DNA from 4 places in the Actinoplanes sp. NPDC051494 genome. Region 4 is predicted to be linked to each of the others. Evidence: riboswitches for the same ligand, from Rfam matches in the RefSeq annotation. Region 4 holds a riboswitch; each other region holds the start of a gene.
What was found. Region 4 has a riboswitch for cyclic di-AMP ahead of ACIA6A_RS36365 (transglycosylase family protein). Riboswitches for the same ligand answer to the same signal wherever they lie in the genome.

Region 1: linked by a shared signal. The riboswitch ahead of ACIA6A_RS22570 (coiled-coil domain-containing protein) and the one ahead of ACIA6A_RS36365 (transglycosylase family protein) in region 4 are both predicted to bind cyclic di-AMP.
Region 2: linked by a shared signal. The riboswitch ahead of ACIA6A_RS19590 (NlpC/P60 family protein) and the one ahead of ACIA6A_RS36365 (transglycosylase family protein) in region 4 are both predicted to bind cyclic di-AMP.
Region 3: linked by a shared signal. The riboswitch ahead of ACIA6A_RS32490 (C40 family peptidase) and the one ahead of ACIA6A_RS36365 (transglycosylase family protein) in region 4 are both predicted to bind cyclic di-AMP.

The regions. Positions count from the first base shown of each region.
Region 1 covers NZ_JBITDZ010000006.1:211,061-218,263, reverse strand. The annotation lists gene ACIA6A_RS22590 (putative bifunctional diguanylate cyclase/phosphodiesterase) at 1-482, shown strand, start outside; gene ACIA6A_RS22585 (TetR/AcrR family transcriptional regulator) at 445-1,053, opposite strand; gene ACIA6A_RS22580 (ABC transporter permease) at 1,228-2,136, shown strand; gene ACIA6A_RS22575 (ABC transporter ATP-binding protein) at 2,129-2,893, shown strand; gene ACIA6A_RS22570 (coiled-coil domain-containing protein) at 2,939-4,018, opposite strand; cyclic di-AMP (ydaO/yuaA leader) riboswitch at 4,023-4,165, opposite strand; cyclic di-AMP (ydaO/yuaA leader) riboswitch at 4,445-4,586, shown strand; gene ACIA6A_RS22565 (coiled-coil domain-containing protein) at 4,592-5,605, shown strand; gene ACIA6A_RS22560 (nucleoside triphosphate pyrophosphohydrolase family protein) at 5,684-6,013, opposite strand; gene ACIA6A_RS22555 (SMI1/KNR4 family protein) at 6,046-6,906, shown strand; gene ACIA6A_RS22550 (MmcQ/YjbR family DNA-binding protein) at 6,936-7,203, shown strand, end outside.
Region 2 covers NZ_JBITDZ010000005.1:95,948-103,150, forward strand. The annotation lists gene ACIA6A_RS19570 (AAA family ATPase) at 1-795, opposite strand, end outside; gene ACIA6A_RS19575 (SDR family NAD(P)-dependent oxidoreductase) at 837-1,613, opposite strand; gene ACIA6A_RS19580 (diguanylate cyclase domain-containing protein) at 1,715-3,160, shown strand; gene ACIA6A_RS19585 (aminoglycoside phosphotransferase family protein) at 3,157-4,041, opposite strand; gene ACIA6A_RS19590 (NlpC/P60 family protein) at 4,113-5,102, opposite strand; cyclic di-AMP (ydaO/yuaA leader) riboswitch at 5,117-5,253, opposite strand; gene ACIA6A_RS19595 (M56 family metallopeptidase) at 5,389-6,309, opposite strand; gene ACIA6A_RS19600 (BlaI/MecI/CopY family transcriptional regulator) at 6,306-6,665, opposite strand; gene ACIA6A_RS19605 (cytochrome ubiquinol oxidase subunit I) at 6,741-7,203, shown strand, end outside.
Region 3 covers NZ_JBITDZ010000011.1:288,108-295,310, reverse strand. The annotation lists gene ACIA6A_RS32530 (MDR family MFS transporter) at 1-867, shown strand, start outside; gene ACIA6A_RS32525 (antibiotic biosynthesis monooxygenase family protein) at 901-1,203, shown strand; gene ACIA6A_RS32520 (ANTAR domain-containing protein) at 1,255-2,055, opposite strand; gene ACIA6A_RS32515 (hypothetical protein) at 2,103-2,273, opposite strand; gene ACIA6A_RS32510 (DUF1360 domain-containing protein) at 2,534-3,106, opposite strand; gene ACIA6A_RS32505 (DUF6158 family protein) at 3,125-3,370, opposite strand; gene ACIA6A_RS32500 (hypothetical protein) at 3,477-3,908, shown strand; gene ACIA6A_RS32495 (DUF3817 domain-containing protein) at 3,920-4,246, shown strand; cyclic di-AMP (ydaO/yuaA leader) riboswitch at 4,451-4,579, shown strand; gene ACIA6A_RS32490 (C40 family peptidase) at 4,607-5,554, shown strand; gene ACIA6A_RS32485 (RNA polymerase sigma factor RpoD/SigA) at 5,670-6,671, opposite strand.
Region 4 covers NZ_JBITDZ010000014.1:176,183-183,385, forward strand. The annotation lists gene menC (o-succinylbenzoate synthase) at 1-102, shown strand, start outside; gene ACIA6A_RS36360 (DUF2064 domain-containing protein) at 142-441, shown strand; cyclic di-AMP (ydaO/yuaA leader) riboswitch at 571-753, shown strand; gene ACIA6A_RS36365 (transglycosylase family protein) at 755-1,423, shown strand; gene ACIA6A_RS36370 (LacI family DNA-binding transcriptional regulator) at 1,469-2,500, opposite strand; gene ACIA6A_RS36375 (carbohydrate ABC transporter permease) at 2,779-3,597, shown strand; gene ACIA6A_RS36380 (carbohydrate ABC transporter permease) at 3,601-4,521, shown strand; gene ACIA6A_RS36385 (ABC transporter substrate-binding protein) at 4,536-5,879, shown strand; gene ACIA6A_RS36390 (beta-galactosidase) at 5,876-7,203, shown strand, end outside.

The sequences.
Region 1 (7,203 bases), on a different contig from region 4:
CCCGCCAGCTGCAGAACACCGACTTCGCCGACGAGGTCGCCGCCGCCCTGCGCGACAGCGGCCTGGAACCTCGCCGGCTGACCATCGAGATCACCGAGTCAACCGCGATCGGCGGCGGGACGACCCACGAGACGCTGCGGGCGTTGCACGCGATGGGCGTACGGCTGTCGCTGGACGATTTCGGCACCGGCGCGTCCACGCTCAGCCTGCTGGCGAACTGCCCGGTGGACCAGATCAAGCTGGACCGCTCGTTCGCCCCGGTGCCCGGACCCGACGCCATCGCCGGCGCGGTGCTGCAGCTGGCGCGGGCGATGGGCGTCGAGGCGGTCGCGGAGGGGGTGGAGACCTCGGCGCAGGCGGAGAAGCTGGTCGACCTTGGCTATGTACGGGCCCAGGGCTTCCATTTCGCCCGCCCGATGACCGCCGAGCTGATCACCGTGGGGATCACTGAGCCGGCGAGCCCGCTCGCAGCGCAGCGGTAACCGAGGCGGACAGCTTCTCCAGGTAGTCGTCGTCGATCGGGGTCCGCAGCACGGCCAGCCGCCAGTACAGCGGCCCGAGCATCAGGTCGACGGCCATCTCGGGATCGGTGCCCGCGGGCAGCTCGCCGCGGGCGACGGCCTGGCCGACGATCGTCTCGCCGACCGCGCGCTGGTGCTTGCTGAGCGCTTTGTTCAGGGTTTCGGCGATCTTCGGGTTCCGGGCGGCCTCGGCCATCAGGTCCGGGATGATCTGAGAGGCGATGCGGTGCTGCAACGCCTTGCTCACGATGAACGTCAATAGTTGGAGGTCCGACTCGAAGCTTCCGGTGTCGGGCATGGGCACGCTACGCTCCGCCACGCCGGAAACGATCTCGAGCACCATCTCCAGTTTGTTGCTCCACCGGCGATAGACGGCCGTCTTGCCGACCCCGGCCCGGCGCGCCACCGCCTCGATGGAGAGTCGGCCGTAACCGACCTCGGCGAGTTCGTGCATGACGGCGTTCCGGATCGCCGCGGTGATGTCACCGCGGAGCACCGCCGCTCCGGCGGGTGCGCGTTTCGTGGCTGCCACGGCAAGAAACTATACGCGACGACGCAACGGTTGCGTTGCGACGTCCGGTCAGATAAATTCTTCCCTGACGTCGATACGCTGTCGTTCTGACGCGGCACACTTACTACTGTGTTCCCGCGCAAGTCACCCAGGTCCCTGCCCCCGGACGGACCGACCAGATCGGAGCGCCACCCCATGTCACAGACGGCGGTCGCCGATTCCGACACCAGCATCCCCCTGAGCGAGCTGGCCCGTCGGCACGGCCTGGGAGTGGCGGGCAGACTGCCCACGCTGCCCGAATACACCCGCAAACTTTGGTCGTACAGGCACTTCATCGCCTATTACGCCAACGCCAAGGTCACCTCGTCGCTGGGCAAGACCCGGCTCGGCGCGATCTGGCAGGTGCTGACACCGCTGATCAACGCCGCGGTGTATTACGTGATCTTCGGCAAGATCCTCGACACCCAGCGCGGCATCGAGAACTTCGTCGCGTACCTCTGCATCGGTGTCTTCATCTTCGGCTTCACCCAGTCGACGGTGCAGGCCGGCATCCAGGCGATCAGCGGCAACCTCGGGCTGATCCGGGCGCTGCACTTCCCCCGCGCCGCGCTGCCGCTCGCGATCACCACCGTCGAGATCCGCAACATGATGGTCTCGATGGTCGTGCTGATGGCGATCGTGCTGGGCTTCGGCGAGCCGATCACCCTGCAGTGGCTGCTCGTGGTGCCGATCTTCCTGCTCCAGTCGGTGTTCAACGCCGGCCTCGCGATGTTCGTCGCCCGGCTCGGCTCCAAGGTCGCCGACTTCAAGCAGCTGATCCCGTTCATCATGCGCTTCTGGATGTACGGCTCAGCGGTGCTCTACCCGGTCACCAAGTTCTCCGAGGCCGACTTCCTGCAGCAGAACAAGTGGCTGCTCAACGTCGTCGAGGCGAACCCGCTGCTGGTCTTCATCGAGCTGATGCGCCACGCGCTGCTCGAGGAGGTCCACCTGGCGTCCGCACCCTGGGTGCTCTGGGTCGAGGCCATCAGCTGGACCCTGGTCGCCGGGATCGGCGGATACATCTACTTCTGGCGCGGAGAGAAGGGCTACGGCCGTGGCTGACGAGCGCGAACCCACCGTCATCGTCGACGACGCCCACGTCGTCTACCGGGTGCAGCAGGCCGGCGGCGCCTCCAGCCCGCTGGCCGGCTTCAAACGGATCGTCACCGGCACCAAGCCCGCCACGCTGCGCGAGGTGCATGCGATCAAGGGGGTCAGCTTCGTCGCGTACAAGGGCGAGGCGATCGGCCTGATCGGCACCAACGGCTCCGGCAAGTCGACACTGCTGCGGGCGATCGCCGGCCTGCTCCCGGTGGAGCGCGGCGCGATCTTCGCCTCCGGTCAGCCGTCGCTGCTCGGTGTCAACGCGGCGCTGATGAACGACCTGCCCGGCGAGCGCAACGTGGTGCTCGGCTGCCTCGCGATGGGGATGTCCCCGGCCGAGGTGAAGCCCAAGGTCAAGGAGATCATCGACTTCTCCGGGATCAACGAGCGCGGCGACTTCAGCTCGCTGCCGATGCGGACGTACTCCTCCGGCATGGCGGCCCGGCTGCGCTTCTCGATCTCCGCGGCCAAGAAGCACGACGTGCTGCTGATCGACGAGGCGCTGGCCACCGGTGATGCGAAGTTCCGCAAGCGCAGCGAGCAGCGGGTCCGCGACCTGCGCGCCGAGGCCGGCACGGTCTTCCTGGTCAGCCACAGCGAGCAGTCGATCCGGGACACCTGTGAGCGCTCGATCTGGCTGGAGTCCGGCCTGATCCGCGCGGACGGCCCGACCGACCAGGTCATGAAGGAATACGAGGCGTACGTCAAGAAGTGAGAAAAGGGGGCGGCCGGTGGCCGCCCCCTTTCCCTTCGCTGTGACCTATCTCATAGATAGGTGCACGTGGTTCGTGTGGTCGCTGGACGGGTCGCCGTTACCTCCGGAGTACGCCTTCCAGCCACTGCTCGGCAACCAGATCCGGTTGAACCAGATCACGTACAACACCCCGAGCCGGCTCGAGTTGTCGATGAAATAGTCGGCCAGGTTGTTGCCGTACGTCTTGCTGCTGCCGGTGGCCACCCCGCCGAAGCCGGTCTTGTCGGCGGCGAAGTCGCAGGCCCGTCCCTTGGGGTGCTCACCGCTGTTCTGGGTGCGGAAGCAGGCCACGAAGCGGGTGAAGCCGGCCGCCTGCGCCTGCTTCATCGCGTGCAGGGTGCGCGGGGTGATGCAGCCACCCGAGGTCGGATCGTCGATGCTGCACGACTCCGACACCAGCGAACCGTCGGAGTTGCGGGGCGCCGACTCGGCCGTCGAACTGTTGCCCGCCGGGCTGCTGCCGGTCTCGGCGACCGCTTTCGCCGCGTTGGCGGCGGCAACCTTGGCGTTGTGCGTCTTCAACGCGTTCTCGGCCTGCGTCTTGCGCTTGGCCATGACCGTGACCTGCGCCTGCTGCTTGCGGATCTCGACGTCGATCGCGGTCTTCGCCTGCTCCTGCTGGGTCTTCGCGTCCTTGAGGTCCCGGACCGCGCGGTCCTGCTTGACCGCGATCGTCTCCAGCGTCTCCGCCCGGTCCATCATCGTGCCGGTCGACGACGCGGTGAGCAGCGCGCCCATCGGCCCCAGCCGGCCCCGCTGGTACGACTGCCGGACGATGTCGTCCAGTGCCGCCTGCCGCGGGCCGAGCTCGGTATCGAGCTCCTTGAGCTTGGTGACCAGCGTCTGCTGCCGCTTCCTGGAACCCTCGAGCGTCTCCTGGGCCTCCACGAAGCCCTTCGAGGCGTCCTCGAGCTGATCGGTCAGCGACTTGGAACCGCCCTCGCCGTCGTCACCGGAATCCCCCGGCGCGGCCAGCGGTGGCGGCGCGGCGAAGGCCGCGCCCGGACCGGCCAGCGCCAGTCCGGTGGTCGCGACGAGCAGCGCCAGAACGGTCGCTAATCGCCTGCGGACAGGGTCGACCCTCAACGTACGTTCCTTCCGTCGGCCGCCGACCGAGTTAGCTGACGGGTTCGGGACGGAAGTGGCCCCTACCGCTGATAAGGGTCAGCGGATTCACCCCAATTACCTGGTGGGTCCCCGGCTCGCCTCGCGGCGATTAGGCGGCGGCTCCGTGATGGAACCGTGACGAACACTACCCATCGATTTCCAGTATTGACAGTCGTCGTACTCAGCGCGGTCGTGCGAACACATTCCGTGAAATGACTACGGAGAGAATGCAACGACTCACTTTGATGTGCCGTTACGGGCCCTGACCTGCGTCAGCCCAACGAGTGGTCACGTAAAGTCGTTGCGCCGTAACAGTTTTGCCGGGGTCGCGAGCACTGAAGGGCCGACGGAGTTCAGGTAAGCTTTCCGCCGGTCGTGCCAAGAAGGTGCCGCCCCAAAGGCGCCGGCGGACCACCGCTCAATCGTCACGCGACGAACCGGGGAACCACCAGGTAATTGGGGTGAATCCGCTGACCCCCATCAGCGGTAGGGATCGCTTCCGTCCCGAACCCGTCAGCTAACTCGGTAGGCGGCAACGTGGAAGGAACATGGATGACGGCACGACCCAGCCGGTGGCTCGTTCTCGCCCTGGCCTCGCTAGTCGCGGTGACCATGGTCGTCACGCCCGGCGCACCCGCTAGCGCCGCCCCGGGCGGGGAGACCACCGCGGACGACGGCGACGACAACCCGCAACTCAACGACCTGCTCGACAGCACCGGCCGGCGATACATGCAGGCCAAGACCGCGGTCAAGAAGTCGACCAAGGCCCAGGCCACCCTCACCGTGCAGGTGAAGGCCGCCGAGGACAAGCGCGACGCCCTGCTGCCCCAGGTGGGCGCGGTCGCCGCCCAGCAGTACCGCACCGGCGGCGTGACCACGATGGGCTTCCTGCTCAACGCGAGCTCCCCCGGCCTGTTCCTGGACAAGGCCATCTCCCTCGAGGAGATCAACTCCAGGAACGACCACAAGCTGCACGAACTCGACGAGGCCATCAACGAGGTCGCCACCAAGAAGGCGCAGCTCGACCAAGAGGTCAAGTCGCAGAAGCAGAACCTCGTCGCGATGGAGAAGCAGAAGAAGTCGGCCGAGAAGGCCCTCAACCTCGTCGGCGGCGACACGGTCACCGGCGGCTTCGTCAACGCCAAGAGCGACGAGGCGGCCCCGGCCCCCCGCGACGCGGACGGCGACTTCGCCGGCGAATCCTGCAGCGTCACCGACCCGACGACCAGCGGCTGCATCACGGCCCGGACCTTGCATATGTACAAAGAAGTGAAGAAGGCCGGATTCAATCGGTTTGTCGGATGTCACCGCAACGGCGGGCCGTTCGAACATCCCAAGGGCCGGGCCTGCGACTGGTCCCTGCAGAAGTCGGGGTTCGCGCCGTGGCACAACCAGGACACCCGTGAGTACGGCAACAACCTCATGGCGTTCCTCGTTCGTAACGCGGACAACCTGGGCATTCTGTACGTCATCTGGAACAAGATGATCTGGTTCCCGGTCACCGGGTGGAAGTCTTATCACGGGCCCAGTGATCACACCGACCACGTGCACGTGTCGATGCTCTAGGCGTCTCTTCGTGTGCTGACCCGGCCCCTGCTTCGCTTGCTTGCTCGCGGAGTGGGGGCCGGGCTGTTTCACCCTGGGTCAGCGGTTGTCGCCGCTGCCGGACAGGCGGCCTCGGGTTTGGCGGCTGGCCAGTTTGGCCAGGTTGGTGGTGGCTATGTCGTCCAGGGACAGGTCCAGGTAGTCGGCCAGGACGGCTACGTACCAGAGGACGTCGCCCAGTTCTTTGGCTATGCCGGCCCGGTCCAGTCGGGATTCGTCGCTGTCTTGGTCCCGGACCCACTTCTTGAACTTCTCGGCCACCTCGCCGGACTCGCCGACCAGGCCGAGCACCAGGTGCAGCAGCTCGTTACGGCGGTCTCGCGGGGCGGCGGTGCGCAGAGCGCCCCGCTGGTAGTCGTCCAGGTCCATGGCGGATCATTATGGCCGACCACGACCTTCTCGTGAACGAAGTTGCTGTGGACGGCGGGATCGCCCGGATCAGGGCCAAGATCGTAGCTTTACCTTCGACGGAACGGGCCGTGCTCGGCCCTCCGCTGACCGAGCGGGAATTGTCAGGCTTCGAGGATCAGCTCGGTGTCCGGCTACCGGCGGAGTTCCGCGAGTTCGTCACCCAGATCGGCCACGGCGGGTCCGGGCCGCAATATGGCCTATTGCCCATGGCGACGTGGCTCCGCCCGGTCGCGGGTTTCTCCGGGGCGATCACGGTCGTCCACGGCGGGTGCAGTGACTACACCCTGCTCGTGGTCAGCGGTCCTGACCGGGGGCGGCTCGTCGAGGTCAACGCCGATGGGTGCTTCGCGCCGCGTTTTTACTCCGACCCCGGCTTTCTTGCCTGGTACGAGCGGTGGCTGGATTTTGTGCTCACCGGTCACCGTGATCTGACCTGGTTCCCGAACCAGATGGCGGGCGACGAGGCTGCGCTGGTGGCGACGCTGCGTGAGGATCCGCTGGCGGCCCGGCGGCGTGCTGCGGCCTGCACGTTCATCACGTATCCGGCGCCGGGTGCGGGGCTGCCCGAGGTGCTGGTCGGGGCGTTGTCGACGGAACCGGATGCGGCCGTCCGGGAGATGATCCTGCGGGCGCTGGCCGCCCAGGGCGAACGCGGCCGTGACCTGCTGTCCGCCGCGCTCACCGACCGCGAGGCCGGCGTGCGGTCGCTCGCGGCCGTCCTCATGTCTCCCCGCGCCCTCTGGGGAGAGCTTCCCCCGCACCGGCGGCGGGTCCTCGGCGACCATCTGCGGGCCGAGCCGGACCCGGCGGTGCGGGAAACCATCGTGCTGCTGCTCGGTCAAGCGCGCTGAGGGCCGTCGGCGGCCGGTATTGTCGGGCCATGTCCGGCCCTGGAGATGTGCCACCGGAGATCCTCGACCGGCTGCGACCGATCTGCGGGGACCTGCCGGAGACGTACGAGGAACCGGCCTGGATCGGCGTCCGCTGGCGGATCCGCAAGCGGACGTTCGCCCATGTCTACGTGCCCGACCCCGCGCGTCACAAGGTCTACGCCCAGCACCTGGTCGACGGCATGTCGCCGACCATGATGACGTTCCGCGTGCCCGCCGACGACCTCTTGGGCCTGACCGCCGGCGACGGACCGTTCT
Region 2 (7,203 bases), on a different contig from region 4:
GCGCTTGTGGCCGAGCGCGTCGATCTCGTCGAGGAACAGCACGCAGGGGGCGTGCCCGCGCGCCGCGGTGAACAGGTCGTGCAGGTTGCGTTCGGAGCTGCCCATCCACATGGTGAGCACGTCGGTGATCGACAGCGAGATGAACGCGGCGCCCATCTCGCCGGCGACGGCCCGGGCCAGGAACGTCTTGCCGCAGCCGGGCGGGCCGTACAGCAGCATGCCGCCGCGCAGGCTCTTGCCGAACAGGCGGCGCAGCTCCGGGTTGCGCAGCGGGCCGAGGAATGCCATCTCCAGGCGCTTCTTGACCTCCTGCATGCCGCCGACATCAGCGAGGGTGACGGTGGTGCGCTCGACGTCGAACGCCCGGTCCCGGTCACCGCGCACCGGCTCGGCGGCGTCCTCGTCGCGGGCGAACCGCGGCGGCACGACGCCGTCGAACTCCCCCTCGAGCGCGTCCCAGTCCACGCCGCCCCGATCCCGATCCCGATCACGGGAGAACGAACGTTCTTTCTCGGAGGCGGAAGGGGTCGCGGCAGGATCGGTGGGCGGCCCGGAGACAGCCGGGGCAGCGGCGGGAGGCGGAGCGGCGGGAGGCGGAGCGGTCAGGGCCGCGGACATGAGTTGCTGGGTCGCGGGGTCGGTGGGGTCGTGGGCGAGCAGCTGGGCGGCGTGAGCGACCGCCTCGGCCCGGCGGCCGGCGGCGATCAGGAGCTCGGCCAGGTGCCGGCGCAGCGGCAGGTCGTCCGGCCGGGCGCCGACCGCCGCGGTGAGGCTGTCGATCAGGGCGTCGCTCATGACTAGCGATTATGCCCGGACCGTCCGACAAGAAAATCGGGTCACGGCAGGATCGCGTCGACGTAGCCGCCGTCGACGCGCAGCGCGCCGCCGGTCGTGGCCGACGCGAGCGGGGAGCTGAGGTAGACGACCATGTTGGCGATCTCCTCGGGTTCGATGAGGCGTTGCAGCAGCGACTGCGGCCGGTGCACGCGCATGAACTCGCGCTGGGCCTCGTCCCAGGGCAGGCTCTTGTCGACGAGCTGATAGACGAAGTCCTCGACGCCGCCGGTGTGGGTGGGGCCGGCGATGACGCTGTTGACCGTGACACCGCTGCCGGCCGCCTCCTTGGCGAACCCGCGGCTCACCGCGAGCAGGGCGGTCTTCGTCATCCCGTAATGGATCATCTCGGCCGGGACGGCGATGGCGGAGTCGCTGGCCAGGTACTGGACGCGGCCCCAGCCACGCTCGCGCATGCCCGGCAGGTAGGCCCGGGTGAGCCGGATCGCCGAGAGCACGTTGACCTCGAAGTAGTGCCGCCACTGCGCGTCGGTGATCTCGAGAGCCGGCGTGGGGCCGAAGATGCCGAGGTTGTTGACGAGGATGTCGGCCTCGGGGACGGCTTGCAGCACTGCCTGCGTACCGTCATCGGTGGAAAGGTCTCCCGGGGCCGCGACCGCGCCGGTGAGCCCGGCCACCACCTCGGCGACCTTCGCCGCGTCGCGGCCGTTGACGGCGACGCGGGCGCCCGCCGCGCTCAGCCCGGCCGCGATGGCCCTCCCGATGCCCTGGGTCGATCCGGACACCAACGCCGTCTTACCACTGAGGTCGAGTCGCATGGACCCTAGTTTTCCCGTCCGGTTCCTTTGATGCGCGCGGTGGTGGCCGATTGAGATGGCTACCACCAGAGACCTGCGGCGCACGGGGAGACGACGAGTAGATGCACACCATCTCGGCCGGCGTGACGCGGTTCGCCCGCCACGGACTGGAACCCCTGCTGGTACTGGTCGTGGTCCTGATTCTGCGGGGCCTCGGGGTGGGCGGTGAGGCCCCGCTCTGGACGTTCGTCGTGACGCTGGGGCTCGGTGCCGTGCTGCAACAGCCCCGGGTCCAGGACGCGCTGGCCGGCGGGCGGGACCGGCTCGGACCGGCCGTGGTCCTGCAGATGATCGTCGCCACCGCGACGATGTACCTGCTGGGCTGGGGTGCGCTGCTCGCCGTGGCGCACGTGCACATCCTGGCGGTGCACATGCGCCGGGGCGGTGCGCGTACCTGGAAGCCGGCCGCACTGGCCAGTGCCGGGTCGATCCTGGCCGGGCAGCTCGCGGTCGCCGCCGGTCTCGTGCACAGCTACCTGGACGTCACCCAGTCGCACGCCCTGGCCGCGCTGGTCGTCATCGGCACGGTGACCACCGCCCGGGCGCTGAGTGCGTTCGTCACCCAGCGCGAGGAGGCCGAGCAGGACGCCCGGCTCAGCGAGGACCGGTTGCGGGCCCTGGTGCGCGACGGTTCCGAGGTCATCACCATGAGTGACGCCGAGGGCAACGTGTCGTGGGTGAGCCCGGCCGCCCAGCCGGTCATGGGGTACAAGCCGGACGAGCTGCGCGGCAAGGTGCTGCGCGGGCTTTTCCACCCGGAGGACGAGATCGCTTCCATGGAGCTGTTCAACCGGCTGCTGGCGACCGACAGCACCGTCGAGCACTCGGCGGAGCTGCGGGTCCGGCACGCGGACGGCACCTGGCACTGGCACGAGATCATCTCCCGCAACATGCTGGCGCACCCCGCGGTGCACGCGATCGTCAGCCATCAGCGCGACATCACCGAGCGGCGGGCGGTGCAGGACCGGATCGCGTACGCGGCGTCGCACGACAGTCTCACCGGCCTCGCCAACGGGCCGACGCTCAAGCGCGACCTGGAGCGGGCCCTGGCGCAGGGCACCCGGTACCAGCACCCGGTGGCGATGCTCTTCTGCGACCTGGACGGGTTCAAGGCGGTCAACGACACGTACGGCCATGACGTCGGCGACCGGCTGCTGCAGACCATCAGCACGGTCATCAAGCGCACGACCCGCGACACCGACTCGGCGGGCCGGCTCGGTGGCGACGAGTTCGGTGTGGTGCTGACCCGGGTCCGCAACGCCGAGGAGGCACTGAACGTGGCGCAGCGGCTCATCGACGGCATCACCGGCAACGCGTCGGTGGCCGGGCTGAAGCTGGACGTGGGCTGCAGCGTCGGCGTGGCGATCTCGTACCCGGGCGGCTCGGACTCCAAGGCCCTGATGCGCCACGCGGACGCCGCGATGTACCGCTCGAAGCGCCGCGGCCGCAACGGTGCCACGGTGTACGTCGAGGAAGAGGTCGAGGCCCCCTGGATGGACGTCAGCTAGGAGCGCAGTGCCAGGGCCACCCGCAGGGCCCGGCCAGGGGTGGACGGGCCGCTGTCGGCGTCCCAGACCTCGGAGAGCACCGCGAGCACGAAGCCCCAGGCCCGTGCCAGGTCGAGGCTGAGGCCGAGACCGTCGGCGAGTTGTTCGACCCGGCGCGGGAGCAGGGCCAGGGTCGGTTCGTCGCCGGTCAGCGGGTTGCAGAGGATCGGCGCGAGCTCGGCGCCGGGCGGTCCGGCGACGCCGTGCGGGTCGATGGCCAGCCAGGGCTCCCGGGTGCCGGCGAGCACGTTCTCGTGGTGCAGATCGCCGTGCAGCAGCACCCGGCCACCGTCCTGGCAGAGCTCGGCGAACAGCCCGGCGGCCCGGACGACGAGCTCGCGGGGCAGCGGGTCGTCGCCCGGATACCGTTCGAGGTGGGCGGCGAAGTCCGCGCTCCGGCCGGCGATGTCCTCGACGCCGGGCACCACGGGGCGGTGCAGCCGGCGGATGATGTCGACGAGCACCGCGGTGGCCTGTTCGTCGTGGTCGCGGACCAGGGCCCGCAGGGTGGTGCCCGGCTCGGCGCGTTCCAGCAGCAGGGCCCCGCGCACCCGATCACGGGCGAGCAGGCGCACGGCGCCCTCCCCGGCGAATCCGGTCAGGGCGGCGGCCTCGGTGGCCAGGTGCGGGGAGCCGGGTACGCCCACCTTGAGCACCGCCGCGGACCCGTCGGCCCGGCGCACGGGCGCCACCCAGTTGAACGTCAGCGGGAACGGCTCGCCGACGGTCAGCTCCCAGTCGCCCGCGACCGCGGCCACGGTCCGCGGCAGCGTATCCAGCCAGCGGCGCCCCGCCTCGCCCCAGTTGCCGACCACATTGGCGACGAACACGTCCGGCAGCATCGCCCGAGGGTAGCGAAAAAGAGGAAGCCGCCACGACCGTGGCGGCTTCCTCAGGGGTTACGACGGGGGTGTCAGCCCGGCCGGCGGTAGGCGACCGGGGTACCCGGCCGGTCCATGTCCGCCATCCGGACGTAGTCCCCGGTGTGCGGGGCGTGCACGATCTTGCCGTCGCCGACGTAGATCGCCACATGGTGCACCGGGCTGCCGTAGAAGATGAGGTCCCCCACCTTCAGGTTCGACCGGCTGACGCTGCGACCGGCACCGATCTGGCTGCCGGTGTAGTGCGACAGGGAGACACCGACCGTGCGCCAGGCGACCTGGGTCAGCCCGGAGCAGTCGTACCCGGTCGGGCCCGCGGAGCCGAAGATGTACGGCTTGCCGATCAGATCGCAAGCCTTCTGCGCCGCCCGGTTGCCCGCTTCCTGGGAGTAGGTCGCGGGGCAGGGGCCGAGCTTCAGCGGTCCATCGTCGACACCGGACGCACCGTAGGCCTCGATCCGCAGTTCCTGCAGGTCGTCGACCTTCTTCTGGATCTGGTCCTTGCGAGTGGCGAGGTCCTTGTCCCGGGCCGCGACCGCGTCGGTCAGGGTGGCCAGATCCGATTTCTGCTTCGCGTACTTGTCGCGCAGTTTGGCGACGCCCGCCACCTCTTGCTGCTGACGCCGGGCGAGCTGGTCGAGAAACATGAGCTTCTCGGTCAGTCCGGTCGGCGACCCGGTGACGACCATCGACTCGAGCGCGCCGGGGGATCCCCGCATGTACGCGTCGGATGCCATGGCGCCCACCTGCGACATGGCGAGATCGACCTCGAGCTCCAGCGGTGCGAGCTTCTTGTCGATCTTCTTCAGCTGGGCCCGGTTGCTGCCGAGCTCACCGTGCACCTTGTTGTACTGCTCGATAAGCGGCTCGAGCTTGTTCCACTGTTCATCGATCTGCTTCTCGATGGTCGAGGGTGCCGGCGTCGCGTTCGCCGCCGTGGGTACGAGCACGACCCCGATGGCGGCGACGACACAGAGCAGACTGCGCAGAACTGCGGCGCGGGGCGCCCCAATCCGTTTCACGTAGGTGCTGTGTCCTTTCTTCCCTCAGCCGCCGACCGGGTTAGCTGTCGGGTTCGGACGGGAAGCGCGTCCGGCCGCGATCGTGCTGCGGCTTCACCCCAGAGGATCGTGGGTCCCCGGTTCGTGTACGACGATTAGGCGGTGACCCGTCAGTTCGCCCGGGTTCGGACGAGGGGGGACCGACGAGCCGGGCACCACCGTACTCCGGATCTTCCGTGATTTGAACCCGGCCTTACCACCATCAACGGCACGTAAGACCCAGTGACGGACAGTAATTAATGAAGGATTAAAGCGGCCAGGCCATCAACGCACGGTCGAGCCAGGGTACGACCAGGATCACCGTGGGTAGCACCAGCAGGCACACCGCCGAGGTGGACGCCAGCACGGTGACCGCCACCGACCGGGGGTCCGGGCCGGTCAGCCGGTCCAGGCGACGGCGGCGTTCCTCAGCGGCACCGGCCCCGATCTCGTCGGGGGCGTCCGGGCTGACCGCGTCGCCGAGCACCTGGAGGGCGCAGTGCAGCGCGCCGGCGCCGGCCCGGGTGCGCGCGGCGTCGTCGGCGGTCATCTCCAGCAGCAGGTGCACCGCGTCGAGCGGGGCCCGGCTGCGCAACGGGCGCGGCACCGCGCGGTAGAACGCCGTGAAGGACTCCATGACCAGGTCGTGGCGGTGCCGCAGGTGGGCCTGTTCGTGCGCGATCACGGCGGCGACCTGGTCGGTGCCGAGCACCCGCAGCGCTCCCCCGCTGAGCACCACCCGCGGCCGGCGCCCGGGCAGGCAGTAGGCGAACGGCAGCGGGCCGTCGAGCACCCGCAGGCCGGCGGGCACCTCGGCGGGCAGTTCGCCGTGGCGTTCGGCGGTGTCGAGCAGGTCGACCAGCATGCGGTGGCGGGCGCGGCGGGTCCGCGAGCGGTGGCTCACCCCGGCGAGGGACACCAGCAGCCGGATGATGATCAGGGTGGCCACGCCGAGCGCGGCGATCAGGGCCGCGGCGCCGGCCGGTTTGCCCGAGCCGAGCTCGTCGACCAGCTCCTGGGGGCCGGCGAGCACCACGCCGAGCGCGCAGAGGATGCCGGTGAGCGTGATGCTCTGCCACAGCACGACCGCAGCGGCCGGGGCGCGGGCGGTCCAGCGGGCGCGGGCGAGGATCCCGGGCACGGCGAGCGACAGGGTCAGCCCCAGCGCGCCGAGCAGCAGTGCGGTCACGGTCTCCTTTTCGCAGCCTCGATCGCGGCTTCCAGGGCGGACGGGTCGATCCGCCCGACAAAGTGTGCCAGAGCCGCGTCGCGGGCCGCGTCGTCCGGGGCCGTGCCGAGCGCGTCGAGCATGAGCGCCGCGGTCATCTCCTCGCGCGACTGCGCGGGTGCGTAGCGGTAGGCCCGGTCGGCCTTCTGCTGCGTGACCACGCCCTTCTTGGCGAGACGGTCAAGAACGGTCATCACCGTGGTGTACGCCAGCCCGCGCTCACCGCTGAGCCGTTCGTGGACCTGCCGGACGGTCAGCGGCTCGGCGGCGTCCCACAGCTGTCGCATGATGTCGCGTTCGAGGTCGCCCAGTGCCATGTGACCCACTCTACTGCACGGCGTCGTACTACGACGCGTAGTATCTACTACGGGACGTCGTAGAGGAGGCCATCCGTGGACGTGCTCGACCTGACCCGGCTGCAATTCGCGGTCGTGACGATCTACCACTACTTCTTCGTGCCGCTGTCGATCAGCCTCGCCGCCACCGCGGCCGGGCTGCACCTCACCTGGCTGCGCACCAGCAACGACAAGTACCGCGACCTGACCAAGTTCGTCGGCAAGCTGCTCATCGTCACGTTCGCGGTCGGCGTGGTCACCGGCCTCGTACAGGAGTTCCAGTTCGGCATGGGCTGGAGCAGCTTCGCCAGGTTCTACGGCGACGTGTTCGGCCCGACGCTCGCGATCGAGGGCATGCTCGCGTTCTTCCTCGAGGCCACGTTCCTCGCGCTGTGGTATTTCGGCTGGGACCGGCTGCCGCGCACGGTGCACGCCGCCACCATCGTGATCGTCGCCGTCGGCACGGTCCTGTCGGCGTTCATCATCCTGGCCGCCAACTCGTTCATGCAGCACCCGGTCG
Region 3 (7,203 bases), on a different contig from region 4:
AAGGACGAAGCGCTCCTGCCGCTGCGGCTGTTCCGCAACCGCACGGTCGCGGTCGGCGCCACCTCCAGCACCATCCTCGGCATGGCGATGTTCGGCGGCCTGATGACCGTCCCGCTGTACCTGCAGATCGTCAAGGGCAGCTCCCCGACCGTCGCCGGCCTGCAGATGATCCCGTTCGTGTTCGGCATCATGGCCGGTTCGATCACCTCGGGCCAGCTCATCGCCCGTACCGGCCGTTACCGGATCTTCCCGATCATCGGCAGCACCCTGATGCTGGTGTCGCTCGGCCTCTTCGCCCTGATCGGCGCGGACACCCCGCTCTGGCGGGTCATGCTGATCATGGTCGTGATGGGCCTGGGGCTGGGCGGCAACATGCAGCCGATGATCACCGCGGTGCAGAACGCGGTGTCGCCCCGCGAGATCGGTGTGGCCACCAGCTCGGTGACCTTCTTCCGCTCCATGGGCGGCACGCTGGGCACCGCGATCTTCCTCTCGGTGCTGTTCAACGTGCTCCCGGGCAAGATCTCCAGCGCCTACCAGGATGCCAAGATCGCGTTCCCGGGCGGCCAGGGCGGCACCACCGACCTCAACGACACCTCCTTCATCAACAAGCTCCCGGAGGCCGTCGCGCATCCCTTCAAGGTCGGGTTCGCCGACGGCATCCAGGTCGTCTTCCTGCTCGCGCTGGCGGTCATGGTCGTCGGCCTGATCGTGGTGCTCTTCCTGCCCGAGATCCCGCTGTCCCAGCGTTCCGCCCAGCAGCAGCGGGCGGCCGACGCGGCGGCCGCGGCCGACAGCGACGGGGTCCCGGGAGAGGCCGGCGCCGGTCCGGTCCGGTCCACCGCCGGTGGCGGCACCGCTCATTGACGAGCGGCGGCCGGGCGCTCGTACCCTGGACGCATGGCTGTAGTGAAGATCAACGCGATTGACGTCCCCGAGGGTGCCGGACCGGAGCTGGAGCAGCGGTTCGCCGCCCGGCAGGGCGCGGTGGAGAACGCCAAGGGGTTCCTCGGCTTCGAGCTGCTGCGCCCGGTGTCGGGAGAGAGCCGCTACTTCGTCTACACCAAGTGGGAGACGGAAGAGGACTTCCAGGAGTGGTCGGCCGGTTCCGGACGGGCCGCCCACGCCGGCGAGCGCAGCAAGCCCGTCGCCGGGGGCGCGAGCCTGCTGGAGTTCGAGGTCGTCCAGCACGTCGCCAAGTAACACCGCACGATGAGATCGGCCCGGGCCAGCACTGGTCCGGGCCGATCCGCGTCAGGCCTCCGCGTTGCGGGCCGCGGCGGCGATGAGGCGTTCGGCGACCTCTTCGCGGGCCAGGCCCAGGCGCTGGGAGGTGTCCCGGAGGATGTCGTACGCCTCCCGCACGCCGCAGCCCCGCTGGGCGATGATCACGCCGGCCGCCCGGTCGACCGCCGCGCCCTCACGCAGGGCCTGGCGGCGCTGGAGCTCGCCGAGGAGCACCTCGGCCTGGTTGACCAGGGCCATCGCTGTCAGCAGCAGCTCGGGGCCGAGGCCGCCGGGGTGCGCCACGAAGAAACTCACCGAGCCGACCGCCGAGCGCTGGATGTCGAGCGGGACGGCCGCCACGCCGCGCACCCCGAGCTCGCGGGCGCAGTCGTTCAGCTCCGGCCAGCGCGGGTCGGTGGTCAGGTCGTCGGCGGTGACCACGGCCCGGGTGCGGGCCGCTTCGAGGCCGGGGCCGTCGCCCGTGGCGTGCTGGAGGTCGTCCAGCGGCTGGGCGTGCGGACCCGAGGCGGCGAGTGCCGCCGGGCCACCCTCGGAGATCAGGGCGACTGAGCACCGCAGCGTGCCAGGAAGCGCGTGGGCACCGAAGACCGCCAGCCGCTCCAGTGCCCCGGGCACGTCATCGGCGGCCAGCAGGCGGGCCGTGAGCTCGTGCAGCAGCCCCGCCACCTCGACCGGGTGCGGACGGGTGACGCCGTACTCGACCGGCAGCGGCGTGACGGAGATCGAGGCCGACGGTGGGGCGCCGGTCGCCGGTGATGCGCGACGCGATGTTCGGCGCCGCCCGGAGCTCCGTTGCGGGGCAGACATTTGGCCGATATTGCCATGCCTTGGGGCGAACACGAAAGTGGTGTCCTCTATCGGGTGCCATCCCGGGGCGGGTCCGCCGGGGAGGCCTCGGGGGCGTCCTCGCGCTCGTCCGACTCGGCCAGGATGGCCGCGGCCTGGGCCCGGGGGTCGGCGCTGCCCGCTGTCCGCTCCTCGGGCAGCAGGTCGGCGGCGCGGTGCTCGATCCGATCATCGCTCATGGCCGATGGATTACCCAGAATGACCGGACATAACAGAACCCGGGGAAACGCAACGTCGCCCCCGGGAGAACCCGGGGGCGACGTCACGTAGATGTCGGTGTGCAGGTCGCCTCGCGGCGAGTGGCTCAACGCGGCTCCAGCCGAACGGTATTCCGCGAAGGCTTAGGGTGAGGCCCGGGGACACTGGTCACACCGACATCTGTCATCAACGGTCGGCACCCCACCGCCATTCCGGTAGCAATTGTGACCTGGACCACAAACTAGGAATTCAGCGCGTGGCCGTTGAGCGGCTGACGGGGCTTCGGGGCAGGTCCGCCCTCCGCACCCTCCTTCGCCGCCGAATAGGCCATCTGCAGGAAGTCCGAGACCGCGGTGGCCGTGAACACCGTCGCGGTCAGGCGGGTCAGCTTGGGGGCGAGCACCAGTCCCCCGGTCAGCCCGGTCGCGACCCAGACCGCCAGGCAGAACGGGCAGCTCACGAGTTCGCCCAGCGAGTGGCGCAGCGAGCTGCCCTGGTCGCGTACCTCCTCGTTGATCTCGCCACTGCCGCCCGGCTCGCGGTAACGGGTGAACGGCGCGCGCAGCGGGCTGGTGATCGAGTCCTTGGCGATCAGCCGGCTCAGCTTGTGCGTCGCCAGGGAGATCAGCACGACATCGCCGACCGCGGGCCGCTCGGGCACCGGCCGGCCGGTGAGCTTCGCGGTCGCCGCGAGCGAGGCCGCCAGGGCACCGAACGCGCCCATCGTCATGACGTATCCGTCGAGGGGGCGGTGTTCGTGGGGCGCGTACTGCCGCCGCAGCCGGTCGAGCCGGCCGCGCAACGAGGGAAGCATGGGGGGTCCCTTCAGTTTTTACAGTGCCTGGGTCAGCCGATGGGGGTCGACCTCCCGGCCCGGATGCCGGGCCAGGTACTCCGTCTCCAGCTCGGCCGTGCGCCGCAGGTGCGTGCTGAGCGCCGCGTCGGGGCCGTGGCGCAGGGTGTCCAGCCGGGTGCGGTGCAGACTGCCGAGTTCGCGCATGATGTCCTCGTCGGCGAGGCCGGCCGGATCGATGCCGGTCGCGGTGCCGAGGAGATCATCGGCGTCGGGTTCGCGCATGATCTCTCCTTCCCCAAGGGCCCGCGGCTGCTCTCGGCCGGGGCCGCTTGCTGCAACCGTTGCCCGTGCGGTCGGTCGCCAAACCCACGCCGGTACGCTCGACGGCATGAGAGGGCTGTGGACCCCGGCGTGGATCGCACGTCACGTGTTCGCGGTCGTGCTGATCGTGAGCTTCCTCGGGCTGGGCTGGTGGCAATTCAGCCGCGCCACCGAGGGCAACGCCCTGAGCTGGGGCTACACATTCGAGTGGCCGGTCTTCGCGCTGTTCGTCGGATTCATCTGGTTCCGCGAGGTCCAGCAGGAGCTCCGGAGCGGCCGGCCGGCCGCCGGGGACGAGCCGGCCGAGGAGATCGAGACCGCCGACGCGGAGCGCGTGACGATCCGCCGCCCCGTGCGCGTCTCCACCGCCCAGCGGACGCCGGCCGAGGAAGACCCCGAGCTGGCCGCGTACAACGACTATCTGGCCTGGCTGAACGCCCACCCCGGCGCGCGGCCCGGCGACTACCCCGGATACAAGAAGGCAACACCCAGTAACTAAGGACGTGGATCGTGCAGGGAGCCCTCACCCGTTACCGGATCATCGCCTGGATCGTCGGGGTGGTCCTCATCGCCCTGGTGATCGTCGGCATGCCGATGAAGTACATCGGCCACAACGACACGGTGGTCGCCACGATCGGGCCGTTCCATGGGTTCCTCTATATGGTCTATCTGGTGGCGGCGTTCGACCTGAGCCGGCGGGCCGGCTGGCCGTTGAAGCGGATGCTGCTGGTGATGCTGGCCGGCACGATTCCGTTCTTCTCGTTCTGGGCGGAGCGGGTGGTCACCCGTAAATGGATCCCGGAGGCCCTGAACGCGGAACCCGCGATGGCAGAATAAGCGAAAAGTAACGGCTGAAACGCGCTCCGTTATCAGGATCATTCGAATAAAAGTGATAATTGGCGCAAGTCACTCTTCGGGCTCTTGTTTTAATGTGGATCGCCGCTAAGTTGATGCGGTTGGTCCGGTCCGCAGCCACGCCCTCGGTGGCACCGGCCAGCGCCGCCGAATCGCACAGGGCACCGCGACCACCCCGTCCCCCGGGGTCCGCGTCCGTCCTGCCGCGAACCGGGGACCCACCGAGCAGCATCCGGGGTGAATCCGCGCAAGCGGTAGGGCCTTCTTCCCGCCCGAATCCGTCAGCTAACCCGGTAGGCGGCTCAGCGGAAGAGAGGCCGTGCACCGTTGCGACACGCCCGCATGAGGCTACGCACCCTGGTGGTCGCCGCATTAGCGATCGCCATCACCGGTTCCATCGCGCCGGCAGCCGCGCACGCGGAACCCTCGTCCAGTGACATCACCAAGAAGATCACCAAGGCGTCGGACGAGCTCGAGGACATCGTCGAGTCGTACAACAAGATGAAGATCAGCCTGGACAAGACGAAGGCCGAGGAGAAGAAACTCGCCGAGTCGCTCGGGCCCGCGAAGGAAGCACTCGCGGACGCCGGGGACCAGATGAAGCTCATCGCGTCGTCGGCCTACAAGACCGGCAAGGTCGGCACGATGAACGTCGTCCTCGAAGGCAGCTCGAACCTGATGGACCGCATGTCGATCCTGGAGCAGATGTCCCGGACCCGGCAGCGCGACATCGACACCTACACGGCCACGACGCAGGATTACAGCGAGCGTCAGGCCGCGTTGAAGTCGACCCAGGACAAGCAGGCCGCCGAGGTCAGGGAACTCTCCGATCGCAAGAAGAAGATCGAGGGGAACCTCAAGGAGCTGTACGCCATGCGCAAGGCGGCGTACGGCCGGGAGACCGAGAAGGCCACCAAGTACACCGGCTCGGTGCCGAACATCGCGGGCTCCGCCGGCACGGCGGTCTCGTTCGCGTACGGCGCCATCGGGCTCATGTACGAGTACGGTTCCGGCGGCCCGAACACCTACGACTGCTCGGGGCTGACCTCGGCGGCGTGGGCCGCGGCGGGCAAGTCGCTGCCGCACAACGCGGCGGCTCAGTACAGCGCCACCTCCCGGGTCTCCCGTTCCGAGCTGAAGCCGGGTGACCTCGTCTTCTACCGCAGTCTCGCGCACGTGGGGCTCTACGTGGGTGACGGCATGATCATCGACGCGTCGCACGCCGGCGCCCCGGTGAAGAAACGGACGATCAACATCATGACCCCGTACGCGTACGGGCGAGTGGGCTGATCCTTCGCACCAACGGGTAACGGCCGGCCTCCCGCGAGGGAGTGCCGGCCGTTGTCAGATACGGAACAGGCCGGCACCCCTGTCGGGGCACCGGCCTTTGTGGTCGGTCGAGAGGTCAGGCGGCCTGCAGGCCCTCGGCCCGGGCCAGCTCACGCAGCCGGCCGAGCGCCTGAATCTCGAGCTGGCGGATGCGCTCGCGGGAGAGCGAGAAACGCGACGCCACCTCGGTCAGCGAGTGCTCGCGACCGTCCTCGAGGCCGTACCGGGCCCGCATGATGCCCGCGGACCGGTCGTCGAGGTGGTTGAGCAGGCCCTCGATGCGCTGACGCTCCAGCGCGGTGAGCACGATCTCCTCCGGCGACGGCGCGTCGCTGTCGGCGACCAGGTCGCCGAGGTTCGTGTCGCCGTCGTCGCCCACCGGGGTGTCCAGGGAAACGGTGTCCTGGGCCCAGCGGGTGAGCTCGGTGACGCGCTCGACGGTCACGCCCAGGGCGGCGGCGACCTGCGCGGGCTCCGGGTCGGCGCCGAGCTCACGGACGAGCTGGCGGGTGACGTTGCGCATCCGGTTGACGTCCTCGACGAGGTGCACGGGCAGGCGCACGGTGCGCTCCTGCTGCGCGATCGCCCGGCTGATCGCCTGGCGGACCCACCACGTCGCGTACGTCGAGAACTTGTAGCCGCGCTCGTAGTCGAACTTCTCGACGGCGCGGACCAGGCCGGTGTTGCCCTCCTGGATGAGGTCGAGCATCGGCATGCCGGACCGGACGTAGCGGCGGGCGATGGAGACGACCAGGCGCAGGTTGGCCCGGATGAACAGGTCTTTCGACTTCTTGCCGTCGACGACCAGCCGCTCCAGTTCCTCCCGGCTCACACCGCGACGGACCTCACCGGTGTCGAGCAGGTGCTCGGCGTAGAGGCCGGCCTCGATTGCCTTGGAGAGCTCGACCTCCCTGGCAGCGTCCAGTAGCGGCGTCCGGGAGATTTCGTGCAGGTAGACTCCGACGAGGTCGCGCTCTTCGGCAACCTGATCGGTCCTCATCACGGTGCTCTTCTCCACGTTGCCCACGGTCCCCTCATTGCCTTCACTAACCCTGTTACGGGCAATACCTGCGTCCATCAGCCCTCCCCGTAACGTCCGCAGTTCGTGCATTGCGGTGCTGACACCTACACAACAAGTGATGTGCTGCGCTGATTCCGTCTGGTGAGTTGAAAGTGTCACGAGTGTCTGAGTGCCACCTGAGAGCCCGTTGCATCTTTTCTGAGGGCTCTCCCCGACTGTCACGGTCGGAAGACATTCGGAGCCACACCCCGGGTCGGATGCGTCGGACAAACGGATACCCCGGGTCTGTTACATGACACCATCAGCCCTTCATTCGTCACAGCGACGGGCATCACGGCCAACCTTGCGACGCTCGTCACCACCCAGTACGGCCAGGTAGCCGCTGGGGTTCATGTGCTGCATCGACAGGTTGCCGCCGGGCATGAAACAAAACCTCGCGGTAAAAGCGCGCGGAGGCCGTACGGATCGGGACCACCTGCCACGATGCGGCACATCGCGCCGCAGTTCACTAACCCGCACGGGTGACTCCCCGCATGGGTGACGGCCGCCGCGGGGTGCGTTCCATGACCACCTCCACGGTGACGTAGAA
Region 4 (7,203 bases):
AACGGTCATCTGCGGGTCCCGGACGGCCCTGGCCTGGGCGTCGCACCGCTCCCGGAGGTGCTCGCGGAAGTGACCACGGTCACGGAGTGGATTTCCTGCTGAGCGTGGCAACTTTCTGACGGGTTCCGGCCACTTATCGGCATGACCCGGTTCTTCCGTTGCGCCGCCCCCAGCGTGTACCGCCGTAGCGACTTCCTGATGATCACTGTGGAGACACCCGAGATGACCCCGCAGCTCATGCGGGACGCTCATGATCTCCTGCGGAACTTCGACGTGGTGATCGGAGCGACGACCGACGGCGGATGGTACGCGTTCGGTCTGCGCGAGCCCACTCACGCGGCCGACCTCGACACCACCTCCGACTCGACCGCCCTGACACTGGCTGCGTTGCGGCTCGGCCTGCGTGTCGCGCTGTTGCCGACGCTCCCTGCGGTGCGGTGATCTGTCCGCCTTTCTCCACATTCACGGGGGACCCCTGGGGTGTAGACAAGCTCACCTTTCGGGGTCAGAAGTTTGCTGTCCGCCCTTGGGGCGTGGATATCGTCGGCCAGTCCGCTGACGCGGGCCCCGCGGTCGGTAACGCCGAGTCCTGCCACCGACCGGACCGGGACCTCAACCTCAAGGCAGGAAGCGGGGGACCCACAGGTTTTCCGGCGCGCCGCACGGCGCGCCTCGGGGTGAAGCCGCACACCGCGGCCGGGCTCCTCGGCCCGAACCCGACAGCTGACCTCGCAGGCGTGGAGGGTCAAACTTCATGGCAAAGCACCACGTTCGCAAGAAATCCCTGCGCAGCCGTAGTCTCGGCCTGATCGTCGCGGGAGCCGCCGGTGGCGGCCTCCTGCTCGGTTCGGCCGGCGCGGCGCAGGCGAAGTCCGGCGTGAACTGGGACGCCATCGCACAGTGCGAGTCCGGTGGGAACTGGAGCATCAACACCGGTAACGGCTACTACGGTGGCCTGCAATTCAGCAAGAGCACCTGGAAGGCGTACGGCGGCACGAAGTACGCGAGTACCGCGAACAAGGCCAGCAAGTCGCAGCAGATCCGGATCGCCGAGAAGGTCCGCTCCGGTCAGGGCATCGGTGCCTGGCCGGTCTGCGGCAGGAAGGCCGGCTCGTCGAAGTCGTACTCCGGCACCAACACGTCGGGCTCCTCGGTGAGCAAGAGCACGGCGAAGAAGAAGACCGAGAGCACGAGCACCCGCAAGAAGAGCACGACCAGCAGCCGTACGAAGGCGCACAAGAGCACCCGCTCCACGTCGGTCAAGGCGACCGGCCGTACCTATGTGGTCAGGTCCGGTGACACCCTGGCGAAGATCGCGAACGCCAAGCACGTCCCGGGCGGCTGGCGTGGGCTCTACCAGCTCAACAGCGGCGCGGTGAGCGACCCGAACCTGATCTTCGTGGGTCAGCGTCTCGCGGTCTGAGTGAACCGGGTCCGGTCGCCTGCCCCCGTAGGCGACCGGACCCCCTCAACGAGGCGGTGCGGGCGGCGGCGCGGTGCTGTCCCGCACGACGAGGCGGGTGGGGACGAGGTCGGTCCCCGGGTGGCCGGGCTGATCGAGCTGGCCGGGCTGATCGAGCCGGCCGGGCTGGTCGCGGATCTGGCGCAGCAGGCCGTCCACGCAGCGCCGGCCGACCTCCGCGAAGTCCTGGTGGACCGTCGTCAGCGGGGGGAAGAACGCGTGCGAGTCGGCCAGGTCGTCGAAACCGACGACGCTGACCTCGCCGGGGATGGCGCGGCCGCGTTCGTGCAGGGCGCGCAGCACGCCCAGCGCCATCTGGTCGTTGGCGGCGAAGATCGCGGTGCAGGACGGGTCGGCGGCCAGGACCAGCCCGGCCCGGTATCCCGACTCCGCGGTCCAGTCGCCCAGCTGCGGCGGCGGCACGGCCCGTCCGGCCGCGAGCAGGGTCTCCGCCCAGGCCTGGGTGCGCCGACCGGCCGCGAACGACTCGGCCGGCCCGCTGACGTGCCAGACCGTCTCGTGGCCGAGCTCCAGCAGGTGCCGGGTGGCCTGGCGGGCGCCGTCGGCCTGGTCGGTGTCGACGACCGGGTAACGCTCACCGGCGTCGGAGTCGACGACCACGACCTGCATGCCCGGCGGCAGGGTCAGGTTGGCGGCGTCGAGCAGGTGCACCTCCATGATCACCACGACGCCGTCGACCGCGAGCTCGCCGAGCCGGGTGAACGCCCCCAGCAGCCCGTCCTGGGTCGGCACCGCCACCGGGATGAGCGTGATCGCGTACCCCTGCTGGGCGGCGTGGGCCGCGATGGCCTCGACCGTGCGGCTGTTGCCGGTGGTGGCCAGCGTGAACAGGATGACGCCGAGCGTGCGGAACTCGCCGCGCTTGAGCGCCCGGGCCGCGCTGTTGGGCCGGTAGCCGAGCTGCTGCATCGCGGCGAGCACCTGCTGCCGGGTCGACTCGACGACGCTGGGGTGTCCGTTGGCGACCCGGGACACCGTCTGTGACGAGACCCCGGCGAGGCGGGCGACGTCGGCCATGGAGACGCCCCGTCCCGGCCTGCGTCGCGACCCTGTGGTCATGACCTGCGGCTCCTCTTGACGACCGGCGATCTTGGTGTAACGATCACCACGATGTTTACGTTAACATCACGGTATTCACCTTCACGTAACAATCGCTCCCCGGTCTGGGAGAGTGACGTGCGGCGGAGCATGATGTTTACGTAAACATACTTTGTCGGAAGAAGGGACGTCACGTGGCCGACATCGTGGTACCAAGACGCCGGTCCTGGAGGGGCTGGCAGTTCGTCGGTCCGTTCATGGCCGTCTTCGCTCTGGTCTTCCTCGCGCCGATCGCCTACTCGATCTACCTGAGCCTGTTCAAGAACCGGCTCATCGGCGGCAACTCCTTCGTCGGGCTGGAGAACTACCAGCAGGCGCTCACCGACGCGAACTTCTGGTCCGCCGTCGGCCGGGTGTCGATCTTCCTGGTGGTCCAGGTCCCGATCATGCTGTTCATCGCCCTGCTGGTCGCCCTCGCGATCGACAGCGGGCGGCTGTACGGCAAGAGCTTCTTCCGGATCTCGATCTTCCTGCCGTACGCGGTGCCCGCCGTGGTCGCCACGCTCATGTGGGGCTTCATCTACGGCACCCAGTTCGGCCTGGTCGGCAACATCAACGACGCGTTCGGCATCACGCTGCCGGACCCGCTGTCGCCGAGCCTGATCCTCACCTCGATCGGCAACATCGTGACCTGGGAGTTCGTGGGTTACAACATGCTGATCTTCTACTCCGCGCTGCGCACGATCCCGACCACGCTGTACGAGTCGGCGGAGATCGACGGCGCCGGGGAGCTGCGGATCATCCGCTCCATCAAGCTGCCGGCGATCCGGGGCGCACTGGTCATCGCGACGATCTTCTCGATCATCGGCAGTTTCCAGCTGTTCAACGAGCCGAGCATCCTGCAGAACGTCGCGCCGAACGCGATCACCACATACTTCACCCCGAACCTGTACGCGTACTCGCTCTCGTTCTCGGGCCAGCAGTACAACTACTCCGCCACCGTGGCCATCGTCATGGGCCTGATCACCATGGTCATCGCCTATGTCGTGCAGCTGCGCGGCACCAAGGAGAGCTGAGCGATGACGACGACGGTCACCGCGCCCGAGCGCACCGGCAGGGCCACGCCCCCGGCCCTGAAGCGCCGCAAGAACCCCCGCGACCGCAAGAGCGTCGTGCTCACGCTGGTCACCGGCCTGGTGCTGATCTACAGCCTCATCCCGCTGGTCTGGCTCGTCATCAACTCGACCAAGACCCAGGACGGGCTCGCCGACTCGTTCGGCCTGTGGTTCGACAACGGGAACTTCGCGCTCTGGGACAACATCCGCGAGACGCTCACGTACAACGACGGCATCTTCGTCCGCTGGCTGGGCAACACGCTGTTCTACGTGATCGTCGGCGCCGGCGGCGCGACGTTCCTGGCCGTGCTGGCCGGTTACGGCCTGGCCAAGTTCGACTTCCCGGGCAAGAAGGGCGTCTTCGCGATCGTCATCGGCGCGGTCGCCGTCCCCGGCACCGCCCTGGCCGTCCCGACGTTCCTCATGTTCAGCAAGATGGGCCTCACGAACACGCCGTGGGCGGTCATCATCCCGTCGCTGATCACCCCGTTCGGGCTGTACCTGATGTGGACGTTCACCGAGCAGGCCATCCCGACCGAGATCCTCGAGGCGGCCCGGGTGGACGGCGCGAGCGAGTTCCGCATCTTCTTCAAGCTCGCCGTGCCGCTGCTCGCCCCGGGCATCGTCACGGTGCTGCTCTTCAGCATGGTCGCGACCTGGAACAACTACTTCCTGCCGCTGATCATGCTGAAGAATCCTGATTGGTACCCGCTCACCGTCGGCCTGAACGCCTGGAACGCGCAGGCGCAGACCGCGGGTGGTGACGTCGTGTTCAACCTCGTCATCACCGGTTCGATGCTCACGATCCTCCCGCTGCTGGCCGCATTCCTGCTGCTGCAGCGTTACTGGCAGTCCGGCCTCGCCGCCGGCAGCGTCAAGGAATAGAAGGGAACATCCAGATGCGTACGTTCTCCAGGCGGCGGCTGCTCGGCGTAGCCGCGCTCGCCACCGCCACCGCGCTCACCCTCGCCGCGTGCGGCGGCGGTGACGACTCGGACTCCGGTTCGGGTGCCACGATCTCCGACGCCGACGTCACGGCGGCGCTCGAGGCGGGCGGCAACCTGACCGTCTGGGCCTGGGAGCCGACCCTCAAGGACGTCGTCACCCAGTTCCAGACCAAGTACCCCAAGGTCAAGATCAACCTCGTCAACGCGGGCACGGGCAACGACCAGTACACCGCGCTGCAGAACGCGTTCGCGGCCGGCTCCGGCATCCCGGACGTCGCGCAGATCGAGTACTACGCGCTGCCGCAGTTCGCGCTGGCCAAGTCGGTCACCGACCTGAACACGTTCTCGGCGTCCTCGCTGGAGAGCAAGTTCACCCCCGGCCCGTGGTCGTCGGTCAAGAGCGGCAGCGGCATCTTCGGCCTGCCGATGGACTCCGGCCCCATGGCGATGTTCTACAACAAAGAGGTCTTCGACAAGCACTCGATCGCGGTGCCCACCACGTGGACCGAGTACCTCGAGGCCGCCCGTAAGCTGCACGCCGCGGACCCGAAGGCGTACATCGCCAACGACACCGGCGACGCGGGCTTCGTGACCAGCCTCATCTGGCAGGCCGGTGGCAAGCCGTACCAGGTCGACGGCACCAACGTGACGATCAACTTCGCCGACGCCGGCGCGACCGAGTTCACCAAGGTCTGGCAGCAGCTGATCAGCGAGAAGCTGCTCGCACCGGTCAGCTCCTGGAGCGACCAGTGGTACCAGGGCCTGGGCAACGGCTCCATCGCCACGCTGTCGACCGGCGCCTGGATGCCGGCCAACTTCACCTCCGGTGCCCCCGCGGGCTCCGGCAAGTGGCGCGCCGCGGCCCTGCCGCAGTGGACCGCCGGTGCCAACGCCTCCGCCGAGAACGGCGGCAGCTCGCTCACCATCCCGGAGAAGGCCGCCAACAAGGCCCTCGCCTACGGCTTCCTGAAGTACGCGAACGACGGTGACGGCGTGAAGATCCGCGTCGACGGCGGAGCGTTCCCGGCCACCAGCGCCGAGATCTCCTCGCCCGAGTTCCTGAGCAAGGAGTTCGACTACTTCGGTGGCCAGAAGGCCAACGAGATCTTCGCCGCGTCCGCCAAGTCCGTCGTGACCGGCTGGTCCTACCTGCCCTTCCAGGTCTACTCCAACAGCATCTTCAACGACACCGTGGGCAAGTCCTACGTGTCGTCGACGCCGCTCGCGGACAGCCTCAAGGCGTGGCAGGACCAGTCCGCGAACTACGGCAAGGAGCAGGGGTTCACGGTCAAGTGACGACGAACCACACCTGGCTCCGCCCGACCCGGCCGGGGCAGCAGCCCCGGCTGGAGTACGGCGCCGACTACAACCCCGAGCAGTGGCCGCGGGAGACCTGGGACGAGGACATCCGCGCCATGCGGACGGCCGGCGTCACCGTCGTCTCGCTCGCCATCTTCTCGTGGGCCCGGCTGGAGCCGGTCGAGGGTACGTACGACTTCGGCTGGCTCGACGAGATCATGGACCTGCTGCACGCCGGGGGCATCTCGGTGGACCTCGCCACCGCGACGGCGTCCCCGCCGCCGTGGCTGACCACCAAGCACCCGGAGATCCTGCCGGTCGACCGGGAGGGCCGCACGATCTGGCCCGGTGGACGCCAGCAGTGGCGTCCCACCTCGCCGATCTTCCGCGAGCACGCCCTGCGCCTGGTACGGGTCATGGCCGAGCGCTACGGCAACCACCCGGCGCTGACCGCCTGGCACGTCTCCAACGAGCTGGGCTGCCACAACGTCTACGACTTCTCGGACGACGCCGCGGCGGCGTTCCGGGTGTGGCTGCAGCAGCGGTACTCCGATCTCGGCGCGCTCAACGCGGCGTGGGGCACCTCGTTCTGGTCGCAGCACTACAGCGACTGGGCGCAGATCCTCCCGCCGCGGCTGGCGGCGACCCACCCCAACCCGACCCAGCAGCTCGACTTCAAGCGCTTCTCCTCCGAGGCGCTGCGGGTGTACCTGCGGGCCGAGCGGGACCTGCTGCACGAGCTGACCCCGGGCGTGCCGGTCACCACCAACTTCATGATCATGGGCGAGACGAAGGCCATGGACTACGCCGCCTGGGCGGCCGACGTCGACTTCGTCTCCAACGACCACTACCGGCTGCCCGGTGCGCAGGACCTCGACGAGCTCTCGTTCTCGGCGAACCTGACCAGCGGCGTGGCCGGCGGCAAGCCGTGGTTCCTCATGGAGCACTCGACCAGCGCGGTCAACTGGCAGCCGATCAACGTCGCCAAGAAGCCGGGCGAACTGGCCCGGGACGCGCTCACCCACGTGGCGCACGGTGCCGACGCGGTCTGCTACTTCCAGTGGCGCCAGTCCAGGGCCGGTGCCGAGAAGTACCACTCCGGCATGATGCCGCACGCCGGCGCGGACAGCGTGCTGTTCCGCGACGTCACGGCACTGGGGACGACCCTGCGCGAGCTGGCGCCGATCTCCGGGACCGGGCGCACCCCGTCGCGGGCGGCGATCGTGTTCGACTGGGATTCCTGGTGGGCCAGCGAGCAGGACTCGCACCCGAGCGACCGGTTGCGCTACAAGCAGGAGGCGCTCGACTGGTACACGGCGTT